3 regions of the Methylobacterium sp. ARG-1 genome follow, and region 2 is predicted to be linked to each of the others. Evidence: riboswitches for the same ligand, from Rfam matches in the RefSeq annotation. Region 2 holds a riboswitch; each other region holds the start of a gene.

Region 1 (4,071 bases), on a different contig from region 2:
CCCGTGCAGCGGGCCGAGTTCGCCGCCGGCCAGGATCGCAGCTTCGGCGGCCCGGGCGTCGTCGAGCGCCTTCTCCGCCACGGTGACGATGGCGTTGACCTTGGGGTCGACCGCGGCGATGCGGTCGAGATGCGCCTGCATCACCTCGACCGGCGAGACCTGGCGGCTGCGGATCAGGGCGGCGAGCTGGGTGGCGTCCGAGAATATGATGTCGGTAGTCATGGGCCGGTATCCTTCACGATGCGTCTTGCGGGCGGGAATCCCCGCTGCGGTCCGAGCCTCCGCCGGACCGGGCGGCGTGCACCGACCCGGGGCCGTCCGACCGCATGGCGGCTCGGTCGGCATTCAGGGACGGCTGAGGTTGTCCGTCAGGTGTTCGCGAGACTCTCGAGGAGACGCTCGGCGGCGGGGCCAGACGAGGCCGGGTTCTGACCGGTGATCAGCAGGCCGTCGGCCACCACGTGCGGGGCCCAGTCGCCGAGCTTGGAGAACCGGCCGCCATTCCGCCGGAGCTCGTCCTCGACCAGGAAGGGAACGACCCGGGTGAGGCCGACCGCCTCTTCTTCGCTATTCGTGAACCCGGTCACCGCCTTGCCCTGGACGAGCGGCGTCCCGTCGGGGGATTTCGCGTGGCGGAGGACGCCGGGGGCATGGCAGACGAGCGCGACCGGCTTGCCGGCGCCCAGCGTCGTCTCGATCAGCTTGATCGAGGTCGGGTCCTCGGCGAGATCCCAAAGCGGACCGTGCCCACCCGGATAGAACACGGCGTCGAAGGTGTCGTGGGTGACGGCATCGAGCTTGGTCGTGTTCGACAGCGCCGACAGGGCATCCGAATCCGCCTCGAACCGGCGCGTCGCATCGGTCTGGGAACTGGGTTCGCTGCTCTTCGGGTCCAGCGGCGGCCGGCCCCCCTGGGGCGAGGCGAGCACGATCTCCGCGCCCGCATCCTCGAACACGTAGTAGGGCGCAGCGAGCTCCTCCAGCCAGAAGCCGGTCTTGCGGCCCGTGTCGCCGAGCTGATCGTGGGAGGTCAGCACCATCAGGATCTTCATCATCGGTCTCCGTATGTGTCGGGGTTGAAGCCAGGGATTGCGGGCGGCGGCTCCGCGGAGCGGGCCGCGCGGATCGTGGGTGGCGAGCGAAGGGGGCGGCGTTAGCGCGCCTTCGACGGCCGCTCTGCGACCTGGTCGTGCGTCGGCGCCGTCTCCATCGAGCGAACCGGGAGGCTCGCGCGGCGGACCTCGTTGGCCCTGGCCATGCGGACGGCGCCGATGGTCTCGAGGGTGATCCTCTCCTGTGCCGAGGCTGCGGGGATGCCGAGCACGGCACTCTCCAACCCGGCGATCACGAGGGATGGGAAGGCGAACGTCTTGGCCGCGTAGGGCATCGTATCTCTCCTGGTTGTGGTTGTGAGCGCTTGGCAGGTCGACGATGTCACGCCGTTCCTGTTAAGTAGACCGGTCGTCTCGGATTTACGCATACGTCGGCATGGTTCTGCTGCCTCCCCCTTCGTCGGATCGGCGTCAGGCGAGCCCGAGGATCCGCCGCGTCGTCGCCATCGCGGCCTCGAACGGCGCGTCGGTCCGCACGATCTTCGCCATCAGGCTCGCACCGAGCCAGACGTGATAGAGCGCCTCGGCGATGGTATGCGGCTCGCCCTCGACCTTAAGCGAGCCCTCCGCGACCCCCGCCTCGATGGCCCGTGCCAGCCGCTCGATGATCCCGGCGGTCCCGTCCTTGAGAGCGAGCCGCATGACCTCGGACAGGTCCGAGACCTCCGCGGCGAGCTTCACCGCCAGGCACTTGCGCTGGTAATCGACACTGCCCTGCGTCGCCTGCCATTTGCGCCAGTAGTTCATTAGGCGCTCGGCATGGTTCAGGCCGGGCTCCGCAAGGGTCGCGTCGAGATCGGCGAGATAGCCCTCGAAGTAGTCGGCCAGAAGCGCTTCGCCGAAAGCCTCCTTCGATCCGAAATAGTGGTAGAACGAGCCCTTCGGCACCCGGGCCGAAGCCAGGATCTCGTTGAGCCCCACACCGGAAAACCCCTTGGCACCCACGAGGCCGTACGCGGTGTCGAGGATCTCCTGCCGGGTGTCGGTATGCGCGTTTAGGCGTGCCATGACGCTGAGATAGCTCTGATTAGACCGGTCGTCTAGTGGCCGATGGCGAAATTTTTTGTGCGCTTCTGGGGCGGTCAAGGGGGACTCAATGTCGGCCTGACATCGCAGCTCGCACGCTTGGCCCAGCCCCCTGAGTGCGCCGACCACGACTCGAACCACCCCTAGGGTCGCGCGACCCGTATATGTGGCCGTCGCGCCACAGCGAATGTAACAACGTTGCATTCTGTGCATAGGCCGTTGACCCCGGGGGGCGCCGCGGCGAGTATCGATCGGCCAAGGTTCCCGCGGGCTTCGGTCCGTAGGCGAAGATGGGAATTCAGTGCGCCGACAACGGCAAAGCTGAAGCTGCCCCCGCAACTGTAAGTGGCGAGTTCCTGCTGCTCCTCGGTCACTGATGCCGCGCATCGGGAAGGCCAGGCAGGGATCGTGACCCGCGAGCCAGGAGACCTGCCTCGGCGCGACGACAACCCTTGGGCGGGGTGCCCCGGTGGAACGCATGTCCGGCGCGGCCACGCGGGCCCGTCGCGCGCACGCGCTCACGCTTGGCCCCCGGCTCAATAACCCAGAGTGTGCCGGTGCCAGTCCGCCCGAAGCCGACTACGACCGAACCGTTCGCGAAAGCCCGCGGCCCGCGGATCCGCTCACGGTCGCGGCTCCGCCGCCACAGCCCGCGTGTCGCCCTCGCGGCGGTCCTCACAGCGGGTTCGCCAATCGGCGAGACGCGCGCGCAGGAGAGCGTCGCCCTGGAGGAAGTCTCGGTCGAGCATGTCGGCGGCAGCGCGGCCCCCGGTACGACGAGCGCGTCGGACAGCATCGGCCTGATCGGGCCGACCCCCGGCTACAGCGCGACTCGGGCGGTCAGCGCGACCCGGACCGCGACCCCGCAGATCGACGTGCCGCAGGTCGTCACCGTTGCACCCCGGGAGGTGATCAACGACTTGGCCGCCACACGCGTCGATCGCGTGTTCAATTATCTCCCCGGCGTCGCGCAGCAGAACAATTTCGGCGGCCTGAGCATCTTCAGCTACGCCATCCGCGGGGTGACCACCTCGGAGATCTACAAGAACGGCTTCCCCCTCAACCGCGGTACGCCGCCCCCGCCCGATGCGCAGAACATCGAGCGGATCGAGGTGCTGAAGGGGCCTGGCGCCGGCTTGGTCGGACGCAGCGATCCCGGCGGCCTGGTGAACATCATCACCAAGCAGCCCACCGCCCAGCGCTTCGTCGAGATGGGCACCCAGGTCGATTCGTTCGGGCTGACCCGCGGCACGGTCGATGCCGGCGGCGCCCTCAATGAGGACGGCACGGTCCTTTACCGGTTCAACCTCGCGGCCCAGGGGGCGGGCAGCTTCCGGGACTTCGTCAACAGCGACCGTCTGCTCGTCGCGCCGGTGGTGAGCTGGCAGGTCACGCCGGATACCCGGGTCACGGTCGAGACCGAGTTCGTCAAGAACCGCATCGTGTTCGACCGCGGGGTGATCGCGATCAACAAGCAGCTCGGCTTCCTGCCGATTTCACGCTTCCTGGGGGAGCCGGGCCAGAGCACCGACCAGAGCAACAACACCCTGCAGCTGCGCGTCGACCACCGCTTCGACGATGCGTGGCAGATGCGGCTCGCGACCTACCTCAACACGGGCGACTTGGAGGGCGAGTCCGCCGAGGTCCGCTCGCTTGCCGCCGACAACCGCACGGTGTCGCGCGACCGCAACGTGCGTGACTACCGCTGGGACGTGGCGATCGGTCAGGCCGAACTGCTCGGGCGCTTCGACACGGTTGGGATCGGCCACACCGTGCTGCTGGGAGTCGACCGCGAGAGCACGGACAGCCGCACACAATATTTCCGCTCGAACTTCCGCACGAGCCCCTTCGCGCTGGACATCTACGCGCCGGTCTACGGGCAGGCGCTGCCGCCGATCACGATCCCGCGCAACAATCTGGAGCGCGTCACCAA
Region 2 (4,071 bases):
CGGCGCGGACCTGCACGGCGGCCACCCGGTCGGGATCCGGCACCGCGATGCGCACGGACCGCGTCCAGGCGCGCTCATCGGCCTCGATGAATGCGGCGCTGGAACCCGCCTCGCTCTGCCGGGACGCAAGGCCGGGCTCCGACCAGGACGCGCCGTCCTGCAGCACGAGGATCGCGACATCCGCGACGGGTGCCGGATCCGCCCCATTCCAGACGACGACGATGGAATGGATCGGGAAGCGGCCGCCGAGATCGATCTCCAGCCAGGTCGTATCCGCGACCGCTTGCGGCGTGCGGCCGTCGGCGAGGTCGACGAGGGCGGGATTCGAGTCGTCTGCCGGGGCCATCATGTCTCCGGGGCGGATCTGGGCCGGTCGCGCCGGGGCGCAGCCGGACGGCGCGACCGGCGGTGCCCGCATCGACACCGGCCCGTCAAGCCCGCCCGCTGAAGCCATCGAGCCCAGTCGCCGCCTCAGCCGTTAGTCCCGGACTTCAGGAGGAGGACGTCGATGTCGCTCTGGGGGACGTAATCCTTCACGACCATTTCGAACGTGGTCGGCCCGGTCTTCTTCACGTTGGTACCGCAGAACGCAATGAGGGTCGCGGGGTCGCCCTTGTCCACGACCAACTTGAACGTGCCGATCGGTCCCGCCCAGTTCCCCCCGGACGTGATCACGTAGGAGAGGTACTGCTCATAGGCCTGGAACGACCGGCTGCCATCCGCGCTCGCCCGGCGGTACAGAGCCTTGGCCGCCTTCTCGAACGCGGGCTCCGTGCAGTAGCGGGTTGCGTATTGCGCCTTCTGCGCCGGGTCCACGTTCGGAGCGCCGTAGGACAGGCTGCCCAGGCTCGGCACGTAGCTCTGGCGGACCGTGATCTCCCGACCGGCCGGGAAGACCTGCCGGCGCCAGAACTTCGATTTCAGCGTCCAGAGCGGGACATCCGCGATCGTGCCATCCGTGTGCACCTGCCGCTCCAGGATGCCGGCAGCGGCCAGAGCGAGGCGTCGGCTCTCGCCCAGACGGCGCAGGGCCTCTTCCGTCGCCTCGACGGTCGGCATCAGGGGAATGCCCAGGCCCTTGAGGCGATCGGTGATCTCGACCGGCGGCGCACCGTTCCGGATCAGGAACGCCCTTTGCTCGACTTGCGATTCGACCGGCCGTCCATCGACCTCGGTCGCGAACTTGAGGAAGTTGTCGTGGGCCGGATCGGGAATCGCGGTCAGCATCTCGCGATCCCCGGTGATGTCGGGCATCGGAAACGCGATGGTGGTCTCGATATCGGCGTCGGTGAGGTTGCGGAACCGGTAGTCGATCCGCACGGCCTTCTCGGACAGGTACAGCTCCTCGGAGGCGAGCGCGATCTTGTCGGTCTTCTCGAGGACCAGACCGCCCGCGGCGAGCGCGGCGCTGCTGTCATCCGCCCGGGCGGGCAAGGACGCCGTTGCCGCAAGGGCGCAGGCCAGCCACAAGGTTCGCATCGGTATCACACTCAATATGCTCGGGAAGCGGCGGCCTGCGCGGCCGCTGCGGGAGCCGTCCGCCGGCAGTCCGGGTGATCGGGGCTGGTCGCGTTCGGCAAGTCGGAGCGAGACGGTTTGGCCGCGAAGATCGTCGCCCGGACGCGGCAAAAGCTTCACAGCAACCAACCACACCACTGAACCACGTCGTACCCGAAGAGTCGGAGATGATTCCGCCGCGCCTCCGTTGTGCGAGAGCTGTCATGCGTCTACAACGATCCCGTGACGGTGCCCCGGCAACGGGGTGAAAAGGGAATGCGGTGAGGAGCGCGAGTTCCGAATCCGCGGCTGCCCCCGCAACTGTGAGCGGCGAGCGTCTGCCAGTAGGCCACCGGAGCGATCCGGGAAGGCGGCAGGCGCGCCGAGCCGCGAGCCAGGAGACCTGCCGTCACGCTGAGATCCCGCAATGCCGCCGGTGGGGCGGCTGGAGACACGCTGATGATTACCTCGACCCTCGCACCCGTCGCAACCGGCACCCGCGCTGCTGAGCGCCCGATCGCCGTCGCGATCGCGGCTTTCCTCGGCCTCGGCCTGCTGTTCATGGCGGGCTTCTCGCCGGCGATCGCGCTGCACAACGCGGCGCACGATTTCCGGCACACCCAGAACTTCCCCTGCCACTGACGCCCCTGCGCCAGGGATGATCATCCGGCTTCTGTCGGCGGCTCTGGCCGCCGGCTTCCTCGCGGCCGTCGTCGTGACAGGCCTCGAGCTGACGCTGACCTCGCCGTTGATCGTGGCGGCCGAGCGTTACGAACATCATCAGACGCAGCAGGCCGAGCGCGGCCTCCCGATCATCCTGGCGCATGCCGGGCACGATCATGCCGCGCCGGATGCTGCGCTCGAATGGCAGCCCGGTGAGGGCCTGCCACGCATGGCGTTCACGGCCCTGGCGACCCTCGTGGGCGCGGTGGGCTATGCCCTGCTGCTCGGTGCGGCGATCCTCGCCTGCGGGCGCGAGCCGACCCGCCAGGTCGGCGTCGCCTTTGCGATTGCGGGCTTCGCCAGCGTCGCCCTCGCCCCGGGCCTCGGCCTGCCGCCGGAGCTGCCGGGCAGCGAGGCGGCACCGCTCGCCACGCGCCAAGCCTGGTGGGTGATGACCGCCGCCGCCACCGGCATGGGCCTGTACCTGATCACGATCCGGCGCTCGCTGATCGCGATCCTGGGTGGGCTCGTTCTGATCATCGCCCCGCACGTGGCCGGCGCACCGCAGGCCCCCGAGGCCGCCTCCGAGCTTCCGGCGGCGCTGGCGGCACAGTTTGCGGCCCGGTCGTTGGCGATCAGCTTCGTCTTCTGGCTGCTGATCGGCCTCGGCTTCGGCTGGGCCTGGCAGGCTTTCGCCCGGGGCCCGGCACGCGGGACGGCCCATGCCTGAGACCGTCCTCTACGTCTGCACCACCTGCCGCCGCCCGGGCGACGACCCGGACGGCCCGCGGGCCGGAGCGCGCCTGCTGGACGCTTTGCGCGCGGGCAACGCGGCGCCGGACCTGCGGATCGAGGGGGTCGAGTGCCTCTCGGTCTGCAAGCGGCCCTGCTCGGTGGCGGTCGCCTCCGCGAACCGCTGGACCTACGTCTACGGCGACATGGATCCGATCGAGTCCGCCGCCATTATCCTCGGCGGCCTCGCGTCCTACGCGGCGACGCAGGACGGCATCGTACCGTGGCGGGAACGGCCCGCCGCCTTCAAGACCGGCGTGATCGCCCGGATCCCGCCCTTTCCCGATCCCCGCCCGCTTCCGGCCGGCACCCTGGAGGCTGCGGAATGACCATCGTCGCCAAGATCCCCTGCACCATCGTTACCGGCTTCCTCGGCGCCGGAAAGACTACGCTGGTCCGCCACGTCGTCGAGAACGCGAAGGGCCGCCGCTTGGCGATCCTGGTGAACGAATTCGGCGATGTCGGCTTCGACAAGTCGTTCCTGGCCGCCTGCGGCGTCGAGGGCTGTACCGAGGACTCCATCGTCGAGCTGCCGAATGGCTGCATCTGCTGCACCGTGGCCGACGATTTCGTGCCGGCTCTCGAGACCCTGCTCGGCCGCGCCGAGCCGCCGGAGCACATCCTGATCGAGACCTCCGGCCTGGCCCTACCGAAGCCCCTGGTCCAGGCGTTCCAGTGGCCGGCGATCCGCTCGCGGGTCACTGTGGACGGCGTGGTGGCGGTGGTCGATGGGCCGGCCGTGGCCGCCGGAGCCTTCGCGGAGGATCCCGAGGCGCTGGCCGCCCAGCGCGCTGCCGACACGGCGGTCGATCACGACAACCCGCTCGAGGAAGTGTTCGAGGACCAGCTCCTCTGCGCCGACCTCGTCGTGCTCAACAAGTCCGACCTGCTCGATGCCGAGACCCGGGCGCGGGTGCGCGCCGAGGTCGAGGCGCATCTGCCCCGGGCCGTGAAGGTGGTCGAGACCGCCAACGGCGCCATCGACCCGCTGGTCCTGCTCGGGCTCGGCGCGGCCGCCGAGAACGATCTCGACGCCCGCCCCTCGCATCACGGCGACGGCGAGGATCACGACCACGACGATTTCGAGACCGTGGCCCTCCCGGTGCGCCCGGCCATCAC
Region 3 (4,071 bases), on a different contig from region 2:
CATGCCGGTGAGGAACGAGAGCTTGTCGGACAGGATCACCCGGTCCTCGGCGAAGACCGAGGCCTGGCTGGTCTGCGTGGCGTAGGCCGGCCGCGCCCGCCCGTTCTGCGGGAAGTAGCCCGGATCGTAACCGGTCAGCGGCACGCTGGTAATCTGGTCGAAGTAGAAATTGTTCGTGTGGCGGAAGTCGATGTGGTTCACGTCGAACCCGACCGCGAACGCGTTCGGCAGGCCGAACAGGCTGCCCTTGACGCTGGCGTCGAGGCGATTCCCGACCTGTTCCTGGCTGTGATAGATCTCGAGGTAATCGCCGCGATCGACCAGTCCCGTCCCGCGATTGTAGCTGTATTGCTCGGTATCGAGCCAGTGCCGCCGGCTGGTGAGCCGATAGGCGGTGTTGCGCACGATGATGTCGGCCGAGGGCGTCCACTCGGTCTTGAACTGGGTCCAGTTATCCGCCCAGGTGATCTTCGCGTCGCGGACGTTGTAGTTGTTGAACCGGATCAGGTCCGGGATTCTGCCTTCGACCAGGGGCGTGCCCCAGTAGCGCGCCGGCTCCTGGTAGCCGAGATCGTGGCTCACCGTGAAGGCGAGGTCCGGGCTCGGCTGGAACAGCAGGGCGGCCGAGACCGCGAGGTTGCGGAAATCGCCCTCGGGCCGGATCCAGCCGTCCGCACGGTTGCCGCTGACGTTCAGGCGATACGCGAAGGTCTCGCCGAATTCCTCCCGGCCGAGCGCCCCACCCGAATCCAGCGCGAGCCGCGCAACGCCGTCGGTGCCGATCACCGCGCGGGCCACGTTGATCGGCACGAAGACCGGCTTCTTGGGCACGACGTTGATGACGCCGCCGATGGCGCCGTCGCCGTAGAGCACCGAGGACGGCCCGCGCAGCACCTCGATGCGCTCGACGTTCCAGGTGTCGAACGGGAACGTGACCGTGTTGGCGCCGACATAGAAGCGGGTGCCGTCGTAGAGCTGCTGGATCGAGTTCGGCCCCGCGAAGCCGCGGGCGGTGAACGCGCCGTTGCCGTTGCCCGGCGCCGCGATCGTGGTGATGCCGGTCGCGTCCTGCGTCACCGCCTCGGCGATCGTGTCCTGGCCGCGCAGCCGCGCGGTCTCGCCGGACACGATGTCGACGCTCGCGGGCGTCTCCAGCGGTGTCAGGCCGAGCCGGCTCGCGGTCCGGTCGGGGGTGCGCAGGTTCAGCCCGGTCGGGGCGGCCCGGGTCAGGCTGACGCCGCCCTCCCCCTCGACGGAGAGCTGATCGAGGGCGACGCTCTCCTGGGACGCGGCCGGGCTCGCCAAGAGGGTGAGGAGGGCTCCGCAGAGCGGCGCGCGCCGGCTGCGGAGAGGATTTTTTGGTCGGGACATGGCGTGCGTGGATCCATGCGCGGCGGCCGCCGGCCCGGATGTCCTATAAGCAATGTTATAACATTGCTATCCGTGTCGGCCGGGTCTTGCGCGCTTCGAGCGCAGGGGCTGAGGATCGGGCCGCGCGAAAACGCGGCCGAGATCGGCACGACAAGGGAGGACATCGGGAACCGGAACGCGGGCGCGCTTGCTGTGGCACGTCACCGCGAACAAGGTCTCGCCGACCCCGCTGGCGCGAGGCCGTCTCGACACCCGCCAGGACACCCCGCCCGGCGCGTTTCGCGTGTGACCACGGCTGACGGCAGGTCTCCTGGCTCGCGGGTCGCCGCCCTCGCACCGTCTTCCCGGGCCGAAACCCAGTGACGTGGTGGTGAAGGGCTCACCGCTTACAGTTGCGGGGACAGCCGCGGCATCGGGGAAGACCCCTCACCGCGTTCCCTTTTGATCCCCGAGGGGAACCGTCGGGGATCAGCTTGGCCGTGTGCTGCCGGGACGTCAAGCGTCTGGATATCTTCGGTTGTGTGCAGGTCCCTTCCGCACCGGCCTGGACGACCGGCTGGACGTCGGGGGCCTTGGCGGGCTTGCTAGGCGCGGGTCAGGATGAAAATTCTTTTGAAATTCAGCAGTGTATTTCTGGCGGATATCATCGGATACTGTTGCTATTTATTGTCAAAATGAAACAATTAATCTCAGAATAATTTGCGTGATGACGAACATCATCACGGATTACATAGAATCGTTGACGGTGGAACCACTGGTAGTCTGCTGCGTATATCGGCAAAGATCGTAGAGAAATGAGGTAGGGTCATCTCAAAGTACGTGCGAGACGTTTTTATGACCGATGGTCTAGTGCTGAGATATACAAGGGGGACGCGATGAGTATCACGTATCAACTGGAAAATCCGGGTCATCCGGGCGGGTTCGTGCGGCGCAACATTTTGGAGGCGCGCAACCTGACCGTCATGGCCGCGGCCAGCTTGCTCGGCGTGACCCGTCAGGCGCTGTCAGACTTCCTCAACGAGAAGACGGCACTCACGGCGGAGCTGGCCCTGCGCATCGAGGCGGTGTTCGGGTGCAGCATGGAAACGCTGATGGAGCTGCAGACGCGCTTCGAGATCGCCAAGGCGCGCAAGCACCAGGCCGAGATCCAGAGCGAACTCGCGGCCGCGCCGCGGGTCCAGGAGCCGGTCGATCGGCCCGAACCGATCGTCAAGCGCGCTTACGCGATCGGGTGAGATTCGTCATCAGCGGCGCGGATAACGCGTCCTGAGCCGCTGGGACGATCCCAGGTTCGACGGCGGGCACGGTGCGCGCCGGCCGGAACGTCGAAACGCGCCACTCCATGAAAGCCTCGCCTGTGCCGTGTCGGACATGTCCGACACGGCACAGGCGCAGCTTGGCGCTCTGGAGGCCAGTGCAGGCCGTTGCGCCCCTCGGCGACGCGGAATACCGAGCCCCATGCATGTCTGGCGTCCCCCTTCGGAGATTCGCGTGAAGGCGCTCGGCCTGCCCTGGCGGGGAAGCCGGCTGCTCGTTGCCGAGGTCTATACCGATGACGGGGGCCTCAAGGGCGTGCGCCCCCTCGGGGGCAGCGTCGGGTTCGGCGAGCCGGCGGAGGCGGCGCTCGTGCGGGAGTTCCGGGAAGAGCTCGGCCTCACCGTGCGGGTTCTCGGTGCCCCGTTCGTGATGGAGAACCTGTACACACACGAGGGCAGCCCGGGGCACGAGGTGCTGTTCCTGTTCCCGGTCGCGCTGCCGCCGAGCGCGCTCGATAGGCAGGAGCGGGTGGTCTTCCACGAGGATTGCGGCACGCCCTGCATCGCCCGCTGGTGCGATCTGGAGGAACTGGATCGCGCGGGTGGGCCGGATCTGTACCCGGTCGGGCTCAAGGCGCGGCTTCTTGCCGAGGGGCGGCCGTAGCCGCGATCGCGCGTCCTCGTTCCCGGCCCTGTCGGGGCCTTGGAGCCGCTGCTAGGCTGTGCGGTGTGATCACCCGCGCCGAGTCCGCGTCCGTGCCATCGACCATCGCCGCGTCCGCCCTCGATCTCATCGGCCGCACGCCCCTGATCGCCCTCGACCGCGTCCATCCCGGACCGGGTCGCATCCTGGCGAAAGCCGAGTTCATGCAGCCCGGCGGAAGCGTCAAGGACAGGGCGGCCTGCGCGATCCTGCGCGCCGCCCGGGCGGATGGGCGGCTCGCCCCGGCCGCCCCGGTCGTGGAGATGTCGAGCGGCAATATGGGGGCCGGCCTGGCCGTGGCCTGCGCCACGCTGGGGCACCCGCTGGTCGTCACCCTCTCGGCCGGGAACAGCCCGCAGCGGGCGCGGATGCTGGAAGCGCTCGGGGCGGAGGTCGTGCTGGTCCCGCAGGTCGACGGGGTGCCGGGACAGGTGACCGGGGCCGATGTCGCGGCCGCCGCCGAGGCGGCGCGGCAGGTCGCCCGGGAGCGCGGCGGTTTCTACGTCGACCAGTTTCACGCCCCGGAAGGCGTCGCGATCCACCGGGATACGACCGGCCCGGAGATCTGGGCGCAATGCGGCGGGCGGATCGAGGCCTGGGTTGCGTCGGTGGGAACGGGCGCGACCTTCCTCGGGGTCGCGGCGGCGCTGCGGGCGCGTGATCCGCGCATCGTCTGTGCGGCGGTGGAGCCCGAGGGCTGCCGGCCGCTGGCGGGCGAGCCCGTCGTCGAGCCGCGCCATC

The links. Region 2 has a riboswitch for cobalamin ahead of AKJ13_RS08900 (CbtB-domain containing protein). Riboswitches for the same ligand answer to the same signal wherever they lie in the genome.
Region 1: linked by a shared signal. The riboswitch ahead of AKJ13_RS13135 (TonB-dependent siderophore receptor) and the one ahead of AKJ13_RS08900 (CbtB-domain containing protein) in region 2 are both predicted to bind cobalamin.
Region 3: linked by a shared signal. The riboswitch ahead of AKJ13_RS21445 (TonB-dependent siderophore receptor) and the one ahead of AKJ13_RS08900 (CbtB-domain containing protein) in region 2 are both predicted to bind cobalamin.

Annotation. Positions count from the first base shown of each region.
Region 1 covers NZ_LHCD01000011.1:127,622-131,692, reverse strand. Annotated here, with positions in the region: gene AKJ13_RS13155 (amidase) at 1-222, opposite strand, end outside; gene AKJ13_RS13150 (type 1 glutamine amidotransferase domain-containing protein) at 369-1,052, opposite strand; gene AKJ13_RS13145 (hypothetical protein) at 1,154-1,387, opposite strand; gene AKJ13_RS13140 (TetR/AcrR family transcriptional regulator) at 1,524-2,120, opposite strand; cobalamin riboswitch at 2,380-2,590, shown strand; gene AKJ13_RS13135 (TonB-dependent siderophore receptor) at 2,756-4,071, shown strand, end outside.
Region 2 covers NZ_LHCD01000006.1:86,031-90,101, forward strand. Annotated here, with positions in the region: gene AKJ13_RS08890 (discoidin domain-containing protein) at 1-349, opposite strand, end outside; gene AKJ13_RS08895 (DUF4424 domain-containing protein) at 472-1,479, opposite strand; cobalamin riboswitch at 1,728-1,923, shown strand; gene AKJ13_RS08900 (CbtB-domain containing protein) at 1,957-2,139, shown strand; gene AKJ13_RS08905 (CbtA family protein) at 2,156-2,890, shown strand; gene AKJ13_RS08910 (DUF1636 domain-containing protein) at 2,883-3,281, shown strand; gene cobW (cobalamin biosynthesis protein CobW) at 3,278-4,071, shown strand, end outside.
Region 3 covers NZ_LHCD01000027.1:34,824-38,894, forward strand. Annotated here, with positions in the region: gene AKJ13_RS21445 (TonB-dependent siderophore receptor) at 1-1,371, opposite strand, end outside; cobalamin riboswitch at 1,654-1,849, opposite strand; gene AKJ13_RS21450 (HigA family addiction module antitoxin) at 2,247-2,606, shown strand; gene AKJ13_RS21455 (NUDIX domain-containing protein) at 2,830-3,291, shown strand; gene AKJ13_RS21460 (cysteine synthase family protein) at 3,384-4,071, shown strand, end outside.